One region of the Brevibacillus sp. BD137 genome, then DNA from elsewhere that is predicted to be linked to it. Evidence: riboswitches for the same ligand, from Rfam matches in the RefSeq annotation. Region 1 holds a riboswitch; each other region holds the start of a gene.
What was found. Region 1 has a riboswitch for cyclic di-GMP ahead of yfmT (benzaldehyde dehydrogenase). Riboswitches for the same ligand answer to the same signal wherever they lie in the genome.
Positions count from the first base shown of each region.

Region 2: it holds a riboswitch for cyclic di-GMP, as region 1 does, so the genes downstream of both, ODZ53_RS10055 (GNAT family N-acetyltransferase) here and yfmT (benzaldehyde dehydrogenase) in region 1, are expected to answer to the same signal.
Region 3: it holds a riboswitch for cyclic di-GMP, as region 1 does, so the genes downstream of both, ODZ53_RS08340 (methyl-accepting chemotaxis protein) here and yfmT (benzaldehyde dehydrogenase) in region 1, are expected to answer to the same signal.
Region 4: it holds a riboswitch for cyclic di-GMP, as region 1 does, so the genes downstream of both, ODZ53_RS06855 (hypothetical protein) here and yfmT (benzaldehyde dehydrogenase) in region 1, are expected to answer to the same signal.

Region 1 is NZ_JAOTNO010000008.1:23,037-28,355, forward strand. Features, by position in the region: gene ODZ53_RS17910 (methyl-accepting chemotaxis protein) at 1-602, opposite strand, end outside; gene yfmT (benzaldehyde dehydrogenase) at 633-2,090, opposite strand; cyclic di-GMP riboswitch class I at 2,176-2,261, opposite strand; gene ODZ53_RS17920 (methyl-accepting chemotaxis protein) at 2,436-3,371, opposite strand; gene ODZ53_RS17925 (hypothetical protein) at 3,396-4,151, opposite strand; gene ODZ53_RS17930 (RsmB/NOP family class I SAM-dependent RNA methyltransferase) at 4,237-5,319, shown strand, end outside.
Region 2 is NZ_JAOTNO010000004.1:15,568-20,886, reverse strand. Features, by position in the region: gene ODZ53_RS10080 (amino acid ABC transporter substrate-binding protein) at 1-508, opposite strand, end outside; gene ODZ53_RS10075 (hypothetical protein) at 747-932, opposite strand; gene ODZ53_RS10070 (DNA alkylation repair protein) at 1,068-1,907, shown strand; gene ODZ53_RS10065 (Crp/Fnr family transcriptional regulator) at 1,907-2,581, shown strand; gene ODZ53_RS10060 (peroxiredoxin-like family protein) at 2,665-3,327, shown strand; cyclic di-GMP riboswitch class I at 3,499-3,582, shown strand; gene ODZ53_RS10055 (GNAT family N-acetyltransferase) at 3,774-4,328, shown strand; gene ODZ53_RS10050 (methyl-accepting chemotaxis protein) at 4,321-5,319, shown strand, end outside.
Region 3 is NZ_JAOTNO010000003.1:353,561-358,879, reverse strand. Features, by position in the region: gene ODZ53_RS08345 (formate--tetrahydrofolate ligase) at 70-1,698, shown strand; cyclic di-GMP riboswitch class I at 1,834-1,934, shown strand; gene ODZ53_RS08340 (methyl-accepting chemotaxis protein) at 2,007-3,980, shown strand; gene ODZ53_RS08335 (transporter substrate-binding domain-containing protein) at 4,095-4,952, shown strand; gene cshA (degradosome RNA helicase CshA) at 5,204-5,319, shown strand, end outside.
Region 4 is NZ_JAOTNO010000003.1:30,625-35,943, reverse strand. Features, by position in the region: gene carB (carbamoyl-phosphate synthase (glutamine-hydrolyzing) large subunit) at 1-2,186, shown strand, start outside; gene argF (ornithine carbamoyltransferase) at 2,131-3,102, shown strand; cyclic di-GMP riboswitch class II at 3,198-3,278, shown strand; gene ODZ53_RS06855 (hypothetical protein) at 3,246-3,464, shown strand; gene ODZ53_RS06850 (DUF5317 domain-containing protein) at 3,535-4,086, shown strand; gene ODZ53_RS06845 (HD-GYP domain-containing protein) at 4,070-5,319, shown strand, end outside.

The DNA of each region.
Region 1 (5,319 bases):
TCAATGCTCGCATTCAGTCCCAAAATGTTACTTTGATCAGCAATTTTTTTCACGGCGAGTGTAATTTGCTCGATCTCAGTTGTACTTTGGCTCACATCATTGGCTTGCTCTGAGATCGCCTTCATTTGCTCGTTCAAATTCCCGATCTGCACGGCCATCTCGTGTGTGGTGGCACTGACCTGCTCGACAACGCTCGAGAGATTTGCGGCAATTTCATACAGCTCATTGGCTCGCTCCATACTCGAACCAATGCCAACACCGCCGATAACTTTTCCCGTGTGATCATGCAAGGGGATCGCCCGTGCTACGAGAGGAAAACCAAATAATTCCTTGGGGACCATCATCGCCTGCTTGGTGTTTTTTCGAATCGCGTTGGTGATCACATCTCCTTCCTGGAGTGGATCACCAGGCTTTACCTGCAGGGAAAATGTTTGGGCAGGCACATTGCGCAATAGCTTTTCCGTGTCGTAGACCCCAATGGTAATGTCATCGTTGAGCAAATCATTTAAATAAGGAGCAACCTTAATGAAAGCCTCGAGAAGTTCTGCATTTTTCCCCTTTTCGGAGGCTTCTGTTTCGTTCCATCCTTCGTATCCGTTCATGACCCTCTTCACCTCTATCTTTTGCTAGCATTAGTACGGAAATTGACGCTTTTTGTGCTGAACCGAAATCCATTTTAGCGTAGTAAACTCTTCTAGGCTCCATTGACCATTCAAGCGTCCCAATCCGGAATGTTTTTCACCGCCGAACGCCACAATTGGTTCGTCATTGATCGTTCCATCGTTGATATGAATCATGCCGGTCTCAATGCGCTTGGCCATCTGGGCACCTCTCTCCAGATTGCTGGTATGAATCGCCCCGGACAATCCAAATGGTGTCTCATTCGCCATGCGAATTGCTTCTTCCTCGGAAGCAAACGACATGATGCAAACAGCCGGACCAAACAGCTCTTCCGATGCAATGGACATGTCTGTGGTCACACCTGTCAAAACAATCGGCTCGACCATGTTTCCTTTTACTTCCCCTTTCAGTGCAGGAACGGCTCCTTCGCGTATCGCCTCGTCGATCGTTGCCATCAGGTTGGCGACTTGCCGTTGATTGATGAGTGGACCGATTACCGTGTCTGGATCATTTGGGTCGCCTACCTTGAGTCCAGATACTTTTTCCACATACAGATCGAGGAATTTATCGTATACATCTTGGTGAACCAGAACCCGGTTAGCCGACATGCAAATCTGACCTTGGTGGGTAAAGCGGCTGAATACCGCTGCATTGACAGCATACTGGAGATCCGCATCCTCCAAAACAATCAGGGCACTATTGCCGCCTAGCTCCAAAATCGCCTTCTTGAAATGCTTCGCTGCCACTTGCGCGATATGGCTTCCTACTTGGCTAGAGCCTGTAAACGAAAGGATGCGCGGAATCGGGTGGGAGGCAAACCCATCGCCAATTTCAGCAATATCCGTTACAACGACGTTGATCAAGCCTTTGGGCAGACCTACTTCTTCAAAAATTTTCGCGATGAGAGTCCCACCCGTAATTGGCGTGTGCTCATGCGGTTTGAGGACGACCCCGTTGCCCGCGCCAAGAGCTGGAGCTACGGACTTCATCGACAGATAGAACGGGAAGTTGAACGGACTGATGACGCCGACAACTCCTGCGGGAATCCGATACAAGCGATTTTCCTTTCCGTCTACGGGAGAAGGGAGAATTTTCCCCTCCATACGTACCGGGAACGTAGCCGCCTCTCGAATAATATCCTTGACAAGCCCGATCTCAAAAAATGCCTTCAGTCGGGTTCCACCTAGTTCACGAATGATAATCTGAATGATTTCTTCTTCATGCTCTTCGATATAGCGAACAGCACGCTCCAACATTCGGGATTTGGTATAGGCATTCACTTCATCCCACTCTTTTTTCGCGTCGGCTGCCGCCTTGTAAGCCTCGTCGATATCCTCTAGATTTGCCATTTTGAATTCTGCGATGACTTCCCCGTTGTAAGGATTGATATCTTGCAATGTCTTCGCGCCAAGTCCGTCGCGCCACTCCCCATTGATGTACTGCTTGTCCAGTGTTTGAAGGATTGACATGCTACAACCACTCCCTTTTGAAAAATAAATAGGCCCCTTTCGCATGAAAGGAGCCGTCATACTAAAACAGCAAAATACACTGCTCGTTGGCAACCCGGCTGCCATCGTAACGTGTACATTAGGCCCGTGGCTTTGCGTCCCCACTTTTCAATGGGTTTGCCCATTCATAGCGAATGCTGGTAGGGTTTTGTCAAAAAAAGGAAGATATGGAGAAACCTACTTTGATTATAGTACTCCATTTCGAATAGTCAAACGTAAACATGTAAATATTTCGTGAAAGGAAAGAACAAATATCAAAAAGTCCGCATCGCTTAGATACGGACTCCTGATTTTTCTTCCACATGATCACAATAACTTTTTGACATCCTTTACGCTCGTCGCGAGCATTTGCTCTACCACGTTGGCGTCTCTTACGTGCCTGGTCATGCCTTCATTCAGCTCGTCCAGCAAGCCCTTTGCCTCACTTACCTGCTGGGACACATCGTCAGCAAAACGCTTTTGATGCGCGATGATTTCCATCACACCCGCCACTTCGACGTTCAGTACCTGGAAAGCGTTCACGATCTGATCTGTCTTCTGTGCAGCATCCTTGCTGATGGAAAGTCCATTTTTGATCGCACTGCTGCTTTTTTCACTGTTGGACAATGCTTCTTTGATTTCTTCTTGAATCTTGCCAATTAATTCCGCAATCGTCTTGGTCGAGTTCGCTGTCATCTCTGCCAGCTTCCGTACTTCATCCGCTACGACAGCAAAGCCTCGGCCTTGTTCCCCCGCACGTGCAGCTTCTATCGCTGCATTCAGAGCGAGAAGGTTAGTCTGATTCGTAATGTCGCTGATTACCTTGACAATACTCGTAATTTCCGAAGAACGCTCTTCCAAGCGGCTCATGGACTTGGACGTATGAACCGATTCTTTGTCGAGCAGGCTCATGACTTCCACAACGTCCGTCATAGCCTTCTTGCCTTCATCTGCACGCGCTACCGATTGTTTGCAGATGTCTGTCAGGCGCTCTCCTCGAACCGACAACTGGCTTGCAGATTCATCATCCCGCTCATTAATGGCCTGGATATTCTCTACGGCACGCTTCATCCTCGTCACCAATCGCACCATTTGATCGGAATCGGCGTTCATTGCTTGGTCCGAAGCGAGGATTGCACCCATCTGTTCGTAAAGACCGCGAAGCTCATGTTTCCATGCGTCTTGCTGTCCTGCCATTGTGGTTGTGGCTGTCGTCGCTGCTGTCTCTTTTTCTGCCAGGCCTTTGTCTTTTTTCCAAAACATCCGCTTCCCTCTCCCTTGTACCCATCAATTGTCACCTCGGCGGCTATATACGCGGGACTCGATTATTCCCGGATGTTGTTTCGCCAAGCTCAGCAAGTTTTCCAAGAAATAATAGTGACCCTCCAAGAGCTCCACGTCTTTACGCTCAAAATGCTTCACCTGCAAATACTGCTGCATTTCCAAAGCATAGCGCTCCAGTTTATCGTGAAAATCGTTGGCACGAAGCATTTGCTCCACTTCTGGATATTCTGTTTTCAGGCGACTCAGCTCGCTGTATACACGCCCACCCTCCAGAATCATCTGGTAGGCCGTACGCTCAAGCGTAGCTGTTGTAGCTGCCTCCTGCTCCTCACGCTCCTCGCGCAAAGCTGCCAAGTACGTGATAAAATGGTAGACAGTTAAAAATAATGGTCCTAAAAATAGAATGATCCCTGCCTTGTACACATGCTGATTGGACAAATTGCTGATGAGCAGGAACAAGTGAAACAAGATCGCACCCAACCATACATAGATGATGATTTGGTGATTGATCTTCCCTGCCTTTTGGTGGCGTGAAAAGGCAAAGGTAAGTCCGAGCAGATAAAAGGCAAGCAACGTAAAGCTGGCAGAAAACAAAGCCATCTCCATATCGGTCAGCCAATCTGCATCGGCGGGTATTTCGATAAAGAATTCAAAAGCGAGCACCAGCAGTGAGAACAACAACCCCATGATCCAAAACCGGCTTACTTCCGAGTCATTCCTCCGCCGGGAGCGGTAGCGTTTTGCACGGGATCCTTCCATAATGCTCTCACCTCATTCTCTATGATTCGCCATGATTCTATCTTTTCCTTTCACATGGGGCCAAAATCTGACATCGGAGGCTGTTATGACAAAAAATTTACCAACACCATTTATCGAGCGCATGAAAACCTTACTCGGACACGACTATGAGGCCTTCGCTTCCTCTTATGATCAGCCTGTGACACACGGCTTGCGAGTCAATCCGTTGAAGGTGGAGCGTGACGATTTTTTGAAAATCTCGCCGTTTACTGTAGAAGCAGTCCCTTGGTGCGAAAACGGTTTTCGCTACAAAGAGCCTGCTCGTCCCGGCAAGCATCCTTTTCACTCCGCTGGCATGTACTATTTGCAGGAGCCAAGTGCGATGTCCGCTGCCGAAGCACTCGGTGCACAACCTGGTGAGCGAATTCTCGACCTGTGTGCAGCACCAGGGGGCAAATCGACGCAGCTTGCAGCGTTTTTGCATGGACAAGGAATGCTCGTAGCAAACGAAATCCATCCTGTTCGGGCAAAAGCCTTGTCAGAAAACCTGGAGCGCTGCGGCGTGACCAATGCCGTCGTGACCAACGAAACGCCTGAACGCTTACAGGAGCGATTCCCCCAGTTTTTTGACCGAATTTTAGTAGACGCTCCATGCTCTGGCGAAGGAATGTTTCGCAAGCTGCCCGAAGCAATCGAAGACTGGAGCCCAGCAAAAGTAACGGAGTGCCATGTCATGCAAGGCGATATTCTCGAGGCGGCCGCTGCTATGCTGAAGCCAGGCGGGACGTTGGTCTACTCCACCTGCACATTCGCTCCGTTGGAAAACGAGCAGTCCCTGGTTAACTTCCTCGGCCGTCACCCGGAATTTGAGATCGTCCCGCTGCCACATGCAGATTGCTTTTCTGCTGGTCAACCCGAGTGGGCGTCGCCGCAAAATGAGCAGCTCACCCAGACAGCCAGATTGTGGCCCCATCGTCTACAGGGAGAAGGTCATTACCTCGCCAAGCTACAAAAGAGTGAGACTGCTGAAGTTCATGAACCTTCCGGGAAGCGTAAAGAAAAGCGTGCGGCAAAATCAGCTCCGGCAGGTCGAAAAGAAGCCTTGGCAGCCTGGCGTACATTCGCAGCCGAAGTACTCCCTGCGCTTTCCAAACCATTTGAAGATGAGTCTGCCTTTCTTTTATTTGGC
Region 2 (5,319 bases), on a different contig from region 1:
TATCAGGGAACTCGGTAATCGATTGGACCTGATTTTTGATCTCACTCGCATTAATCGCGTCAGCTGCGGAAGACAGCTTTTGTAAACCAATTGCTTTACCGGCCAAGTCTGACAGCTTGGTCAAGTTGCTATTTGCCTTCGTGACCACTACTTGTGCGTTTTTCAGATAAGGCTTGGTAAAGAGAACCTTCCCTTTTCTCTCATCTGTAATCGTATATCCATTCCAGATCAAGTCAATACGACCACTGTTTAGTTCAGACTCTTTTGCACTCCAGTCGATTGTTTGAAACTCAACTTGTTTTCCCATTTTTTCGCCAGCTGCACGTGCATAATCAATATCAAAACCGACTAGCTCATTTTTCTCATCCCGGAAACCCATTGGTGCAAACTTATCATCAATTCCGATAATCAGCTTATTCGCGTCAGCGCCAGTTTTTGCGCTGGAACAGCCCACTACCAACGAAACCACCGCACCCAACAACAATGACATCCATGCTATTTTCTTCATGGTGATGATCCCCCTCGTTTCCCTACTCTATATTTTACTCTGATAAAGTGGTAATACGTTAACAAGGTATCATGATAGCACATTAGCAAGGAATAGTCGATACTTTAGTAAACAAAAGCACCTTAGAAATATACGCCAAATAATTGGGGAAATGCCCGGCTACCTCCAACACGAAAAAGCCCTCCGCATTCAATGGAGAGCTTTTTCGTGTTGGAGCTATATAATCCGCTCCCTATCCTTACGCCTGATTGCACACTTTGATATATGAAACATTTCTCACGTTGATGACAACATCATCATACTGGAGCCATCCGTCGTTTTGATTAGCGACCATTTGAATGATCTCTTCCGGTTCCGTGGATTCGATGCTAATCGTTTCACCGCCTCCGGAAAAGTAGAATTGAATCACTTTTGCTTCCTTCATAATATCCCCTCCTATTCCTTCTAGTTATCGGATGGTTGGAAAATTTTTGTTACGGGTGATTTTTATGTATACTTTTGTTGCAGCCTATTTCCGTTTTGAATGTCTACCATCTCTGTGAAAAGGGGTTTGTTGAAAATGCCGGATTCGGTACACACGAGAAAAGGAGCAAGTAGAACCTCGCTCATCCCTGAAAATGTATTAGCACTCCTTCATGCTGGAGAATTAGAAAGCGTCAATTTGACTGAATGGCAGGCTGTTGATCATATTCATCTGTTACAAAGCGTTCTGCCTCATGTTCAACTGGGTGCGCATGTCTCCCCACTTGTTGATCAATTAGAAGAAACGGGATCTCGAAGCGGAATGAAAGCGATCCGTCTGATTGGACAAGAACTACTTGCGATCTTACACAAATCGGGTGAACCCACAGCTATGTCTCCCGTTTTCCTATCGTTAGCCAACCACAAGTCAGACAGTGTCCGTTGCTGGAGTACCTATATCATCGGCCTGGATAACAGCTTATCTCTCGAAGAAAAACTAAGGCAAATAAGAAAATTCGCGGCTGATCAACATTTTGGAGTGAGAGAGCTCGCATGGATGGCGATTCGAGATTCTCTCGTGCATGATCTGGACCATTCCATTCAACTCCTGAGCGAATGGGTACTTGATACCGATGAAAATATTCGGCGATTTGCGGTAGAAGCCACACGCCCACGAGGGGTCTGGTGTAAGCATATAGACGCATTGAGAAATGAGCCTGCTCGCTGCCTGCCTTTACTCACGCCAGTGAAGTCAGATGCCACTAAATATGTTCAAGATTCTGTAGGGAATTGGTTGAACGATGCCAGTAAATCACAACCAGACTGGGTGACGCAGCTTTGTGACGAGTGGCTAAGAATCTCGGATACAAAAGAAACGAAAAGAATTGTTACCAAAGCGAAAAGAACAATCATGAAGACCCAAACCGAACAGAAATGATGAACCGAATCACATATTTATCCCAATTTTATTTGTTGAATTCATTATCCGAGGAAAGTTTGCGCTTAATCGATCAATTAACCTCCTTAACCTCTTTCCCCCAAAATACGTGTATTCAAACACCAGAAACTTTTTCAGAGGGCTTCTACTTCATCAAACAGGGGAAAGTACGTTTATACAAAGTAAACCGGGATGGTCGGCAGTTCACATTCGATATCCTCGGAGATGGCAATGTGTTTGGAGAACTGGATCTCCTGTCATTAGGTACACGGGAGATGTATATAGAAACCATCGAAGCCTGCCTCATTTGTAAAATGAGCAAAGCAAAATTTGAGAGCTACATAATTGAACATCCACAACTAATGATGAAGATCATGAAGATCATTAGCGATAGAATGGTTTCGATCAGCCAAGCAGCCGAAAATCTTGCCCTTCTCCCTTTACAAGATCGCATTATTTCCACGTTAGTAAGGCTTGCCGACCAATTTGGTACTCCTTGCAGTTCTGCATTTCAAAAAATTGACTTACCTCTTTCCCATCAAGAGCTCGCCCATGTCGGGGCATCCCGGGAAGCTGTGACGGTAGCATTACGTGCTTTAGCAAGAGAAGAACTGATTCAAACAGGTTTTAAAACCATTTCCATTCATCGGGATAACATTTTAAAGAAGATGTAATCCAGTTTACATCTTTCCCTCCAAAAGAAAGATATCGTGAAGCTATGACTTCTACTATTCTTTCGAAAAAGAGGAGACGACATATGGATAAACCACATTTTCAGAGCCTGCGCGAAGAGCTAGATTTTACAACCATTCAAATAGCTGGCTTCCTCACTCGTGAAGTAACAGATGCATTTACAAGATCAATCGAGGAGCTGCGGACCTCTGGACACGCAAAGGGCTTGCCGATTGGTTCGATTGCGCCTGATTTCATGTTGAACGACCACACTGGCAAGACCATTACCTTGTCGGAAGAAATCGTAAAAGGTCCCATCGTCCTCACATTTTTCCGTGGATCCTGGTGCCCCTACTGCAATTTGGAGCTGCAAGCATACCAAAAACAGATCGATACGATTACCTCTCTGGGTGCCCAATTGTTTGCCATTAGTCCACAATCTCCTGCACACTCTCTGACTATGCAAGAGAAAAACGGATTGAGCTTTCCCGTGTTATGCGATACCAATAATCTGGTAGCAGAAAAATATAAACTCAGTTTCAGACTGCCCGATTATTTACAGGATACCTATCGATCATTGGATATTGATCTCAAGCATTTTAATCGTGACGATTCTTGGACGCTCCCCATTCCTGCTACTTATATCCTCGACAACCAGGGCGTAATCCGATTAGCATGCTTAGATCCAGATTACAAAGCGCGAACGGAGCCTACCCAAGTTTTAGACATTCTGCGTACCCTAACCTAACGCCTATGAATGAAGGACCAGTTGATATCACAACTGGTTTTTTGTTCGTCTATGATTTATGAACAATTAGTTTCTTTACCCTACCAAAACTTGACAAAGTATATCTTTTGGCTTATATTTTGCATGATTATGTCTAGCAAAATTCGACACAGTTTTACAAATTATGCTAATAAATGCAAAAGGCAAAGTCATCGAAAGGTGGCGACGCAAAACCACGGGTCTACAGTCTTTGACCATGATAGCCGGGTTGCCATCATCTTGGAACAATTTTTTTGATGTTGGTAGCTTCGGTTGTTCCATTTCGATGGAACGGCCTTTTTTTGTGTTTCGTTTTTTGAAAGGGGGATGAAAGCACTTTCATTTTTGCAACAGAATGGAAAAACATAACTTTTGGGACGTCAAACATACACAACACGGTAATCAGAAAACGATGGAGTGGAGAAGTTATGTACAAACAAGTAGAAACCGTACAAGAGTTAGCTAAATTTCATGAAATCAAAGAAACAGTATGGACAAGCATGGGCTTCGAGATGGAGTACGCGAAAGAAGGCTCCGCACAATTCCTCCTACTTGCCGATGATGGTGAAGCAGGTGGAACATTTGAAATGACGCCCTTTTCCAAATCAAGTGCTTATATGAAATCACTATTTCAGGATGTTGTTACAGAAGATATGAAAGTAATGGAGGTAGACAGTCTCGCTGTTTTGCCAAAATACCGTGGACAACTAGGGCAAAAAGGAATTTGCTTGATGATAGATTACGCTGAAAAGCATGGCTATACCCACGCAATCGGGGTAGCAGATCCAACTTTTTTTAAATTTATTAACACGAAGTATCAAGTAAAGGCGACTCAGACCAAAGATATTGTCTTTTACAAAGGGGCCAATGCCATTCCGACCCTCTTTCATCTAAAAGATGTCTATGACAATAAGCACGATCCGAAATATTCCTGGTACAATTCGTCGTCATCCAACCAAGTAAAAGTCGAGGTAGGTGGGTAACATGGATAACATTGATAACGTTGATTTATTGAGAAGAAGAAACAATTGGGTCGTAATCGTATTCGCAAGTATTATTACGGTTGTTCAGGTCTTAAACCTCTTTCTAGGCGTTTCGTACACATTCGTTTTCACAATACTGGGTATTTTGTATGGCGTGCTGGCACCTTTTACTTACATATCCAATCGCCCGCGCTTCCGTGAAAAAGCAGCTCCTTTCATGAAGTTTTTCAACTTCGCTGTAATCGGAATCTTCATGTTCATCATTGTTGGACTGGATCCGCATATGATCAATATCATGACCATTATGTTCTTTGTAGCAGTCATGGGGATTTATCAAGACCGACTCATCAATATTTTGACCATTGCATCGACATTAGGCATTGTCTCTTACTACTTCCTGACACAGAGAGAATTGATTTTCCATTCCACAAGCAATCTTGACCTGATGTACTTCCTGCTCACCTTCTGCTTCGTCTCTATCACGAGCATGATGCATGCTGTATTCAATAACAAGCTGCAAGAGGAAAGTGAGCAACAAAAGCAAGAAGCGATTGCCTCGAAGGAATCGTTGCAACGTGTTCTCGATCAGATCAATGAATCTCTCACCTCTATGCAAGACTATCAAGAGAATTTGAACAAGGTAACAGATGGTGTAAATGTTCGCGCTGTCGAAACCGTCGCTTCCCTGCAAGACATTATGGAGTCCTTTACGGTCCAGACCAGCAATACAGACGAGCTGCGTCGGGAAATGAGCTCGACGAATCTGCAAGTTGAGGACATGACCCGCTCTGTTACAGAAATGCATGAGTACGTAGAATCGACCAAAGAAGCCACTAGCGAGAGTGGAAAACGCATTGGCAACATCGGCAATGACTTTGAACGATTCATCACGGACATCCAAGGCACGAACCAGCTGATTCAAGAGCTCAATAAAGAAACCGAATCGATTGGGAAAATCATTCAAACCATTTCCGATATTTCTGCACAAACC
Region 3 (5,319 bases), on a different contig from region 1:
GGATGATTATGCAGAATGTAGAAGATTGGTAACTGGTGCATTACATTCTGGTGTGGCAGGGAGGCAAAAATGAAGTCTATTGTTGAAATTGCCAAGAGTGCAGGTATTGAAGAACAGCATTTGGAGCTATACGGAAAATATAAAGCCAAACTATCAGATGAACTATGGGAGCAAGTGAAGGATCGCCCTGATGGCAAACTGATTCTTGTTACAGCGATGAACCCCAATCCGGCGGGAGCAGGCAAGACGCTCACGACGATTGGTCTGTCACAATCTTTAAATCATCTCGGGAAGAAAACAATGGCAGCACTTCGCGAGCCGTCCTTGGGTCCTTGCATGGGGATCAAAGGAGGCGCAACTGGAAGCGGCCAGGCACAAATTCTCCCGGCTGATGAAATTAACCTGCATTTTACAGGGGACATTCACGCGATTACAGCTGCACATAACTTGTTGGCAGCGATGATCGACAATCATATTTTTCATGGCAATCCGCGCGGACTCAATCCAAAGAAAATCGTCTGGAAACGAGCTATGGACATGAACGACCGCGCACTGCGAAACATCGTGATTGGTCTGGGTGAAGGTAATGGTATGACGCGTGAGGATGGCTTCATGATTACGACCGCGTCGGAAATCATGGCGATCTTATGCTTGAGTGAGAATCTAGCAGACTTGCGCGAGCGGTTGAACCATATCATTATTGGCTACGATTTCAATGATCAGCCTGTACGGGCAGAAGAAATCAACGCGGTTGATGCGATGTGTGTTCTCTTGAAGGAAGCCATCAAGCCCAATCTCGTACAGACAATCGAGGGAACCCCGGTCATCATTCACGGTGGACCTTTTGCCAATATCGCACATGGGTGCAGCAGTGTGATCGGAACCAAAATGGCCTTGAAGCTGGCAGATTACGTCGTAACAGAGGCTGGATTTGGTGCCGACTTGGGAGCCGAGAAGTTTTTTGACATCAAGTGCAGAAAAGCAGGTCTGACTCCATCGGCTGCTGTCGTGGTCATTACAGTTCGTTCGTTGAAATACAACGGCGGGGTAAAAGTACCAGACTTGGCAGTGGAGAACTTGTCTGCTCTGGAAAAAGGCTTCGAAAACGTCAAGCGACATCTGGAAAACCTACAGAAGTTCGGTGTGCCAGCAGTGGTGGCCATTAATCATTTTGCGACAGATACCCAAGCAGAGATTGATGCTGTCATTGCGCTGTGCCAAGCGGCTGGAGCCGAAGCAGCGCTCTCTAAAGTGTGGGCAGAAGGAGGAGCAGGCGGTGTCGAGCTGGCTGAAAAAGTCATTCGGGCAGCAGAGCTGCCTTCGTCTTTCCGATTCTTGTATGAGGAAGGCCTCAGCATTAAAGACAAGATTGAGACTGTCGTGAAAGAAGTATACCGTGGATCAGGAGTTGTCTTTTCGCCGTTGGCATTAAAAACGATGCAAAAGGTAGAAGAAATGGGCATGTCCCATCTGCCTGTGTGCATGGCGAAAACACCTTACTCTTTTACGGATCGCGCTGATCTGTTGGGGGCACCTGTAGACTTCACGATTCATGTGAGCGAAGTGCGCATATCAGCAGGAGCTGGTTTCATCGTGGCACTGACCGGAAGCTTGGTTACCATGCCTGGCCTCCCGAAAAAGCCGGCTGCGGAATCGTTATATGTAGACGAGGATGGCCAAGTGATTGGATTAAGCTAATCAAAAAGTGTGACAAAAAGCTGACAGCTGTAAAAGGTTGTCAGCTTTTTTTCCATTTTGAGGTTTATCGGCGGAAAGTTATGGGAAATGAAAGGTGTGATTGAAAAAATGTGCACTTAATTGAAAAACAACAAGGAATGACAAAGGCAAACTTGCTGAAAGGCAGGGACGCAAAGCCACGGGTCTAAGGACGAAGGTCAAATGACTTTCGCAGCTAGGACAGCCGGGTTGCCATACCGTAGTCATGATGGGCTGTCGGTGGGCAGTCTTTTTTTTGTTGAAAAAAGAGAAGGGAGAAGGGATTCGGTATGAAAAATAGTTTGAAGAATAAGCTAATTATCGTTTTGTGCCTGCTGTTGGTGATAAGTTTGGGTACGGTTTGCGGTGCAAGCTATTGGAGTGCTTCCAACCTTTTGGCAAACAGTCTGGACAAAGAAGCTGAGCTGTCAGCTAGCAATCTCTCGATTCGTATCGATGGTTTCTTTCAAGAGAAAATTGAGATTGTACGAGCGATAGGAGGGTTGATGTCGGCAGATCAAAATGTCGAACAAGACCTGAAACTCATTCAAGAAGCCCAAAAGAAAAACCCCGAGTTTGAGACGTTCTTCTTTTCGCATGACTTAAGCGGTAAGAAAGTGATCAATTTCAAGGGTGAAGTGACCGACATCTCGGATCGTCCGCATATTAAGGAAGCCAGCAAAGGGGAAGGGAAGGTTGTTGTCTCTGAGCCAGTCGTTTCGAAGCGGACAGGGAATAACATCGTGACACTGGTCGTTCCATTGATGAAGGACAACCGTCAATACGGTTACATCGGTTCTACGATTCCAATCAATGAGATCCAAAAAAAGGTGTCTGAAGAGAAATTTGGCGAATTAGGTTACGCCTTTTTAGTAAGCAAAACAGGAACATTTATTTATCATCCGAATAGCGAGTACATTCTGAAGGAATCCATTCTCAATATGGGTATTCTTCAACTTCAGACTGCTTTTGAAGATATCAAGCAAGGGAATCATGGAATCGCCCAATACGAATACGAGAATACAGAGCGATTTGCTTCCTATGCGCCAACCAATTTGAACTGGGGGATATTCATCACTGCACCCGTAGCGGAGCTACATGCACCTGTCGATCAACTGTTAGTCCGATTGACGGTTATTTCCCTCATCGTATTGGGGCTTGGGGTTGTCCTCGTTTATTTCTTGGCTGTACGCATGGTGAAACCAATTGAGCGTCTGAATCACGCAGTAAATGTAGTGGCGCAGGGGAACTTGAAAGAGACCGTAACGGTTGACGGAAAAGACGAGATTGCGGTTCTGTCCCGTGACTTTAACCAGACGGTATCACACTTGAAAAATTTGATCGAAGACGTATCACTGTCGTCTGATCAAGTTCAGCGTTTTAGTCAGGAAGTCTCCGAAGGTATTAAACAAGCGACGGAAAACATCAACCAAATCGGGTTGTCTATCGAACAGATTTCTGAGGGAGCAGAGGCGCAGGCATCCAGCTCGCAGGAAATCGCATTGTCGATGACTGACATGGCAGCAGGCATCGTGAAAATCGCGGAGACGTCTGCACATGTTTCTGAGGCTGCCCAGATCGCAACAGAGCAGGCTGAGCAAGGGACTGCTGTGGTAGAGCAGGCAGTTCGCCAGATGGGAAGCATTGGCGAGGGAACTTCGAAGGCGACTGTAGCCATCGAGCAGCTCAACAATCGCTCCAAAGAAATCGAAGGCATTCTCGATACGATTAGTCAGTTGACCTCGCAAATCAATTTGCTTGCCTTGAACGCTTCGATTGAGGCAGCACGTGCTGGCGAGCATGGACGTGGGTTTGCTGTAGTTGCTGGTGAAGTGAAAAAACTGGCGAACCAATCCGAGGAATCCGCATCGAAAATTGCAATGCTGATCGGCGAAATCCAGCAGGATACTCATCACGCAGTAGAGGTTATGACCGAGGGTAACCAAAACGCACAGCAAGGTATCCAACTGGTCGAAGAGGTTCGCGAAATCTTCGAGCATATTTTGGAATCTTCCCGGAACGTTGCCGCGCACATTTTGGAAGTATCCGCAGCATCTGAGCAAATGTCAGCAGGCTCCCAACAGGTGAGTGCTTCTGTAGATGAAATGCATACCATTGCAAAGCATGCTTCACTCGACGCGCAAACTGTGGCAAGGGCAACCGAAGAGCAGCTTCAAGCCATCCAAGAAATTGGCAAGTCTGTCGAGCATTTAAACACAGTGGCGGAAGAATTACAGCAAGGAATCGGCAGGTTTTCGGTGTAAGAAGCAGCTCATCAGATTGTAAGTCCTCTTTTTGAAAGGGGGGATGCCATTAGGGGATGATGGAGTTTGTTTCTATAACTAAATTCATTACCGTTTAACAGGAGGAGAACCCAGATGAAAAAAATCACACAAACAATCTTGGCGAGCACACTCGCTGCAACTATGCTCATGACATCAGGAACAGGTGCTTTTGCCGCAACAGCGGTTAAGCCTGTCCAAACTGTAGCGGCTGAAGCTGCTAAAAAACCACAAGTGAAGAAGTTTGAGTCTCGTTTGGACGAAATCATTGCGAGAGGCTACATCCTCGTAGGTACTCCAGGTGACTACAAACCGTTTACATATTTGAATCCGAAAACAAACCAATTCGAAGGTTACGATATCGATGCGATGAAGGAATTCGCAAAAAGCCTGGGCGTAGAGGCGCGTTTTGTCCAAACCTCTTGGCCGACACTGATGGATGATTTGTTGGCAAATAAATTCGATATTGCTGTCGGAGGCGTTACGCGCAACACAGACCGTCAGAAAAAAGCGCATATGAGCGATCCTTATATTATGTTCGGTAAAGCTCCACTCATCCGTGCAGAAGACAAAGACAAGTACAAGAGTGTAGCAGACATCAACAAGCCAGAGGTGCGTATTGGTGTGAATCCAGGCGGCACCAACGAAAAATTCGTTCGTGAGCACCTGACAAAAGCAACTGTGACGGTTGAACAAAACAACCTCGACATTCCTGGTCTGGTAGCAAGCGGTAAATACGATGTGATGATCACGGATACGCTGGAAGCGCTTGTATATTCCAAAGCAGATTCCCGTCTGTACGCTGCTCTGACCGACAACCCGTTCACAAAGAGTGAAAAAGCGTACATGATTCACCGCGGAGATACGATTTTCGCAAACTACTTGGATCTGTGGATGGATGAAATGAAACTGCAAGGAAAGTTTGATGAGCTTTACAACAAATGGGTAAAATAGTCGAATAACAGACAAGCAGCCTGATTCTGGGCTGCTTTGTTATTTTTACAAGATTCATCACCAAAAAATCAAACAATTTGGGTATATAAGCTGTTTGCTTTTTTGGTCATTGCATGGTACGATTACAGCTATGTTCTTTAGGGCGCTACGTACAATCGGGATAAAAGGGCATGTTCCGGATCGTAAGGAATAGTGCCCTTTTTTTTGAGAATTTTATAGATGAAGGTATTGATAAAGGAGACTGACATTCATTGGCGACTTTTAATGATTTTGGCTTACACCACTCCATTGTTAGAGCTTTGAGCAACATGGGTTTCGAAGAAGCTACAGCGATTCAGGATCAAACGGTTCCTGTAGCACTGCAAGG
Region 4 (5,319 bases), on a different contig from region 1:
TCGTTGTCAAAATCCCACGCTTCCCGTTTGATAAATTTCCACTGGCAGACCGCAAGCTGGGGACGCAAATGAAAGCGACTGGCGAGGTCATGTCGATCGCCCGCAATCTGGAAGCAGGACTTTTGAAGGCAGTTCGTTCTTTGGAACAGGGTTGCACACATTTGACTCGACCAGAGCTGGCATCATGGACGCGTGAGGAGCTTGCCCAATCCTTGCAGGACGCGACGGATATCAGGCTGTTTGTTTTTGCCGAGGCGATTCGCAAAGGCTTTACAGAAAGTGAGCTACACAATCTGACTGGTGTCGATCCGTTTTTCTTGCGGAGCTTGCGTAAAATCGTGGACTTGGAAGTAGAGCTGTCTTGTCACGACAGCAAAACACTGACCCCAGAGCTGTTGTTGGAAGCCAAGCGTCGCGGGTTTGCCGATGAAACCATCGCTACACTGGTTGGTGCTACACCTGCCGAAATCAAATCACTTCGTCAAGAATCAGGCATTACGCCTACTTATAAAATCGTGGACACTTGTGCGGCAGAATTTGATGCCCAAACCCCTTACTACTATTCGGATTGGCAAGGAATAGATGAGGTCGAGACACTGTCTGGCCGCAAAGTCTTGGTACTTGGCTCAGGTCCTATACGCATTGGTCAGGGAATCGAATTTGACTACTGTTCTGTGCATGCAGCCAAAGCACTTCAGGCAAGTGGTATTGCGGCAGTCGTTGTGAACAACAACCCAGAGACGGTCAGCACTGACTACGAAACTGCCGACCATCTATATTTTGAACCACTTCACGTAGAAGACGTGCTGCATATCGCAGAGCGCGAACAGGTTGAGGGCGTCATGGTTCAGTTCGGTGGTCAAACTGCGATCAATTTGGCAGCCAAGCTGGAGAACGCGGGGCTGAAAGTAATGGGTACGTCGCTTACCGCAATCGAACGCGCGGAGGATCGCGAGCTGTTCTACGCCATGCTGCGCAAGCTGGACATTCCGCATATCCCCGGTAAAGGAGTATCGTCCTTGGAGGATGCGACAGCGATAGCGGAGGAAATCGGCTTCCCTGTTTTGATGCGACCTTCGTACGTCATCGGCGGGCAAGGTATGGTAGTTGTCCACAATATCGACGAGCTACAAGCTACCCTTCACGACTGGTTGAACCATCCGGACATGAGCATGTTCTTCCCGCTCCTCGTGGATAAATACGTTCCAGGCAAGGAAGCAGAAGTAGACGCGGTATGCGACGGACAATCTGTTATCATCCCAGGGATTTTCCAGCATGTGGAGAGGGCGGGCATCCACTCAGGCGACAGTGTAGCCTTGTTCCCGGCTCCTCATCTGACGGATGACATCAAGCACAAAATCGCGAGCTATACCGAAGCAATCGCGAAGGAAATGGAAGCGGCCGGGTTAATCAATATCCAGTTCGTCATTGATGGCGAAACGGTTTATGTACTGGAGGTAAATCCTCGTGCATCACGGACCGTACCGATTACAAGCAAAGTGACTGGCGTCCCGATGGTTCAACTGGCGGTTCGCGCACAATTGGGTGAAAAGCTGTCGGAGATGGGCTACGGTACAGGGCTTTTGCCAGAGATTCCGTTTGCAGTCGTCAAGGCACCGGTTTTCTCCACGATCAAGCTGAACGGTGTAGACCCGGTACTGGGTCCAGAGATGAAATCGACGGGCGAAGTTCTCGGCTTGGGGCATTCTTTCGAAGAGGCAGCAGGCAAAGCCTTTGCTTTCAAGGACAATTTGTACGGCGACTGGCAAAAGGGTCAGTTGGTCATGATTTCTCTGGCAGATGGAGATAAGCAGGAAGCAGTAAGAGAGCTGCTGGGGCGACTCCAAGCTGACGGCGCGGAACTGGCGGCGACTCCGGGAACGGCCGAGTGGCTGGCAGCCAAAGAAATTGTCGTGAAGCATATCGTGGCAGATGAAGCGGCGTGGATCGAGCTGTTGCAAAAGGAAGAAGCGGCTTTCGCTCTCGTTACTGCGACGAAAGGCAATCGTCAGGGCCGGACAGGATTTGCCCTGCGAAGCAGGATGGTACAACAAGGTGTGCCATTGTTCTCCGCTGTCGATACGTTCGAGTTATACGTGAAGTCTATTTTGAAGAAAAGAGGTGGCTCGCATGCAGCCAGTGAAGATATTGGAACACTTTCAAAACTTGCCGTTACAAAAGCATAAAGGAAAAGACTTTCTACGCGTCGATGAATTCAACGGGGAAGAATTGATGGAGCTGCTCCATCTGTCTGCTCACGTCAAGCAATTGCAAAAGCTGGGTCAGCCATTTCAGCCTTTGCAAGGCAAGACGTTGGGAATGATCTTTGACAAGGCTTCGACCCGCACGCGCGTCTCCTTTGAAGTAGGGATGCACCAGTTGGGCGGCCTGGGGATGTTCATGAGCGGAAAAGAGCTTCAGCTCGGACGTGGGGAGCCGATCAGCGACACAGCAAAAGTTCTCTCTCGGTACGTGGATGCCATCATGATTCGCACCTTTTCCCACTCCTATGTAGAAGAGCTTGCTCTGCACGCGTCGATCCCCATTATCAATGGTTTGACCGATCTGTACCATCCTTGTCAGGCTTTGGCTGATCTGCTGACGATCTGGGAGCATAAGGGCAAGCTAAAAGGAATCAAGCTCGCCTATGTAGGAGACGGCAATAACGTGGCGAACTCACTGGTGCTGGGCGCAGCTCTGCTTGGTCTTGATGTGCGGGTGGCGACTCCGGTAGGCTACGAAATGGATACAACCATTGTCGCAAAAGCTACAGGGTACGCGAAACAAAGCGGTGGAAAAATGATGGTGACCACTGATCCGATAGAGGCTGTCATGGGGGCAGATGCTGTATACACGGACGTTTGGACTAGTATGGGTTTTGAAGAAGAAAATGAGGTGCGATTGAAAGCATTTGCCGACTATCAAGTGAACGAAAAATTGGTAGCAGCGGCAGACCGTAATTATCTCTTCTTGCACTGCTTGCCAGCACATCGTGGGGAGGAAGTGACAACCGGGGTCATCGACGGATCGCGCTCTGTCATTTTTGATCAGGCTGAAAATAGATTGCACGCACAAAAAGCGATCTTGGCGGCGCTGGTGTGAACATAGTTCTAGTTAAATAGAACTATCTGCAATTAAATCGAATAGACTATGAATCTATGATTGCCGAATTTTGTCACTTATGTGTAAAATAAAGGTAGGAAAGAAGCGAAGAAGTACGGACTGTATCTGGTCGCTTGGTCCGTATGGAGCCAGTAGCGAATCCAACCTTTTTCTTAATGGAAAAGGAAAGGGGAGCAGGGGCTGTACTTGGTCGCTTGGCCTCTGCATCACGGACAGTAGCGAAGCCAGCTTTCTCCACTATGCTTGAAGGAGGGGAAAAGAAAATGAAAAAATGGTTCGCGGCAATTATGATGGTGGTAGCAATCGTAGCAGCTACTTCTGCAAACTTCCATATTGGATAAATAAGCGTATCGGAGAAACAAACACCGCTTGGCTGAGTGGTGTTTTTTCTTCAAGCTTGGAGGAAACAACATGCTATTGGATGTAATTGCCCTATCTTTTCTCGTAGCATTGCTGCGAGGGGGAAGAATCAAAGAATTACCTAAGTTCAACCAAATGAAACTTCTTTTCGTTACCATATTGCTGCAGGCTTGTGCAGTCTTCTTCCCTACGATCGGTGGCATTTTCATATCGATCGCGTATGTGTTTATATTGGCCTTCCTCGTTTTTAATCGAGAATTTGAAGATATGCGGATTTTTTTAATCGGCTGGTTGCTGAATGCGATTGCAATTTGGTCTAACAATGGAAAAATGCCAATCGATTTAGTTCAAGCAGCAAAGCTTCCTTATGATTTAGAGCCAGTTATAAACGGAACGAATTTCAAGCATAGTGTATTGACGGAAAGTTCGAATTTTCCGTTTTTGACGGATGTCATTTACATGCCATCTTTCATTCCTCGGATTATTAGCATCGGCGATATTTTTATTATGTTAGGTGCCTTTTTACTTGTTCAGCGATTGATGAATAAACCGATTTCATTACTACAACTTCGCGAAGGTAAAAGCTATGCGACAAAAAACTAATTTTGCGGTTTGGATAAAAGGGATTGTTGTCCAGGTTGGATTTGTCATTGCAGCAATCTATATTTTTTACACATCTTCATCTGAATGGGCTGCTCGTGAGCATTGGGGGGTATTATCTACCTACACCCTCCTGACCATTTTTTCCTGTTTTGCTCCCGTGCGTATATCTAATACGATTTTAACAGTGAACAATGCTGTAATCTTTTCGGGTATCTTGTTGTACGGAGTCTGGGTCGGAGTATGGGCTGCTGTTATTGAATCTTTAATCATTGCTTTTCTGGGAAGGTTTAATCCGCTAAAAGCTATTATTAACATTGGGCAATTGTTAATGACTATATGGACAGTAGCGTTTTTGAAGGATTGGATCGAGGGCTTCGGAACTGTTTCTCCCATTATTAGCGATTTGTTTTTGGCTGTTGTGTATTGGTTTGTGAACCTGATTTTATGTGGATTGGGTATCTCTTATTTTCATCAAATGACCTGGGCGCGAACCGTAAAGATGATGGCAAAAGGCTTTACCTCGACTTACTTGTTGCTTTTAATTCTTGCCGGGGTAGGTTCACGATTAGTAGAGTTATATGGTCCGTTAACACTAATTCCTATGATGATTGCGTTTATTACGATCAGCTACGTTTTTCATCATTACTATGACAATCTTCAAAGGCTTCAGCAAAAAGTGGAAGAGGTCAAATCATTCAATCACAACTTCTTAACGACGATGGCTGCTTCCATTGACGCACGAGATCGATACACAAGTGGACATTCTCAGCGTGTAGCTTACTGGGGAAGAGAAATTGCGAGAGATATTGGTTTGGCCGAACGAAAAGTGGAGGATGTTTATATCGGGGGAATCCTGCACGACATTGGAAAAATTGGCATCGAAGACGAAATTCTCAATAAAAAAGGAAAGCTCACTCCAGAAGAGTATGACAAGATCAAGCAGCACACCGTCATTGGTTACGAGATCATTTTGCAAGCAGGGATGTTCAATGAATTGCTTCCTGCGATCCGCTCCCATCATGAGCGTATAGATGGAAGGGGCTATCCGGATGGTTTAGCCGGGGATGAGATTCCGCTGATGGCGAGAATTTTAGCGATTTCAGATGCTTTCGATGCGATGGTCGCGGACAGGCCTTATCGAAAAGGCTTGCCTGTGGAGGAAGCGCTTCAAGAAATCAAAAGGGGCTCCGGTACCCAATTTGATCCGATATTGGCGGAGCATTTTATCAGAAT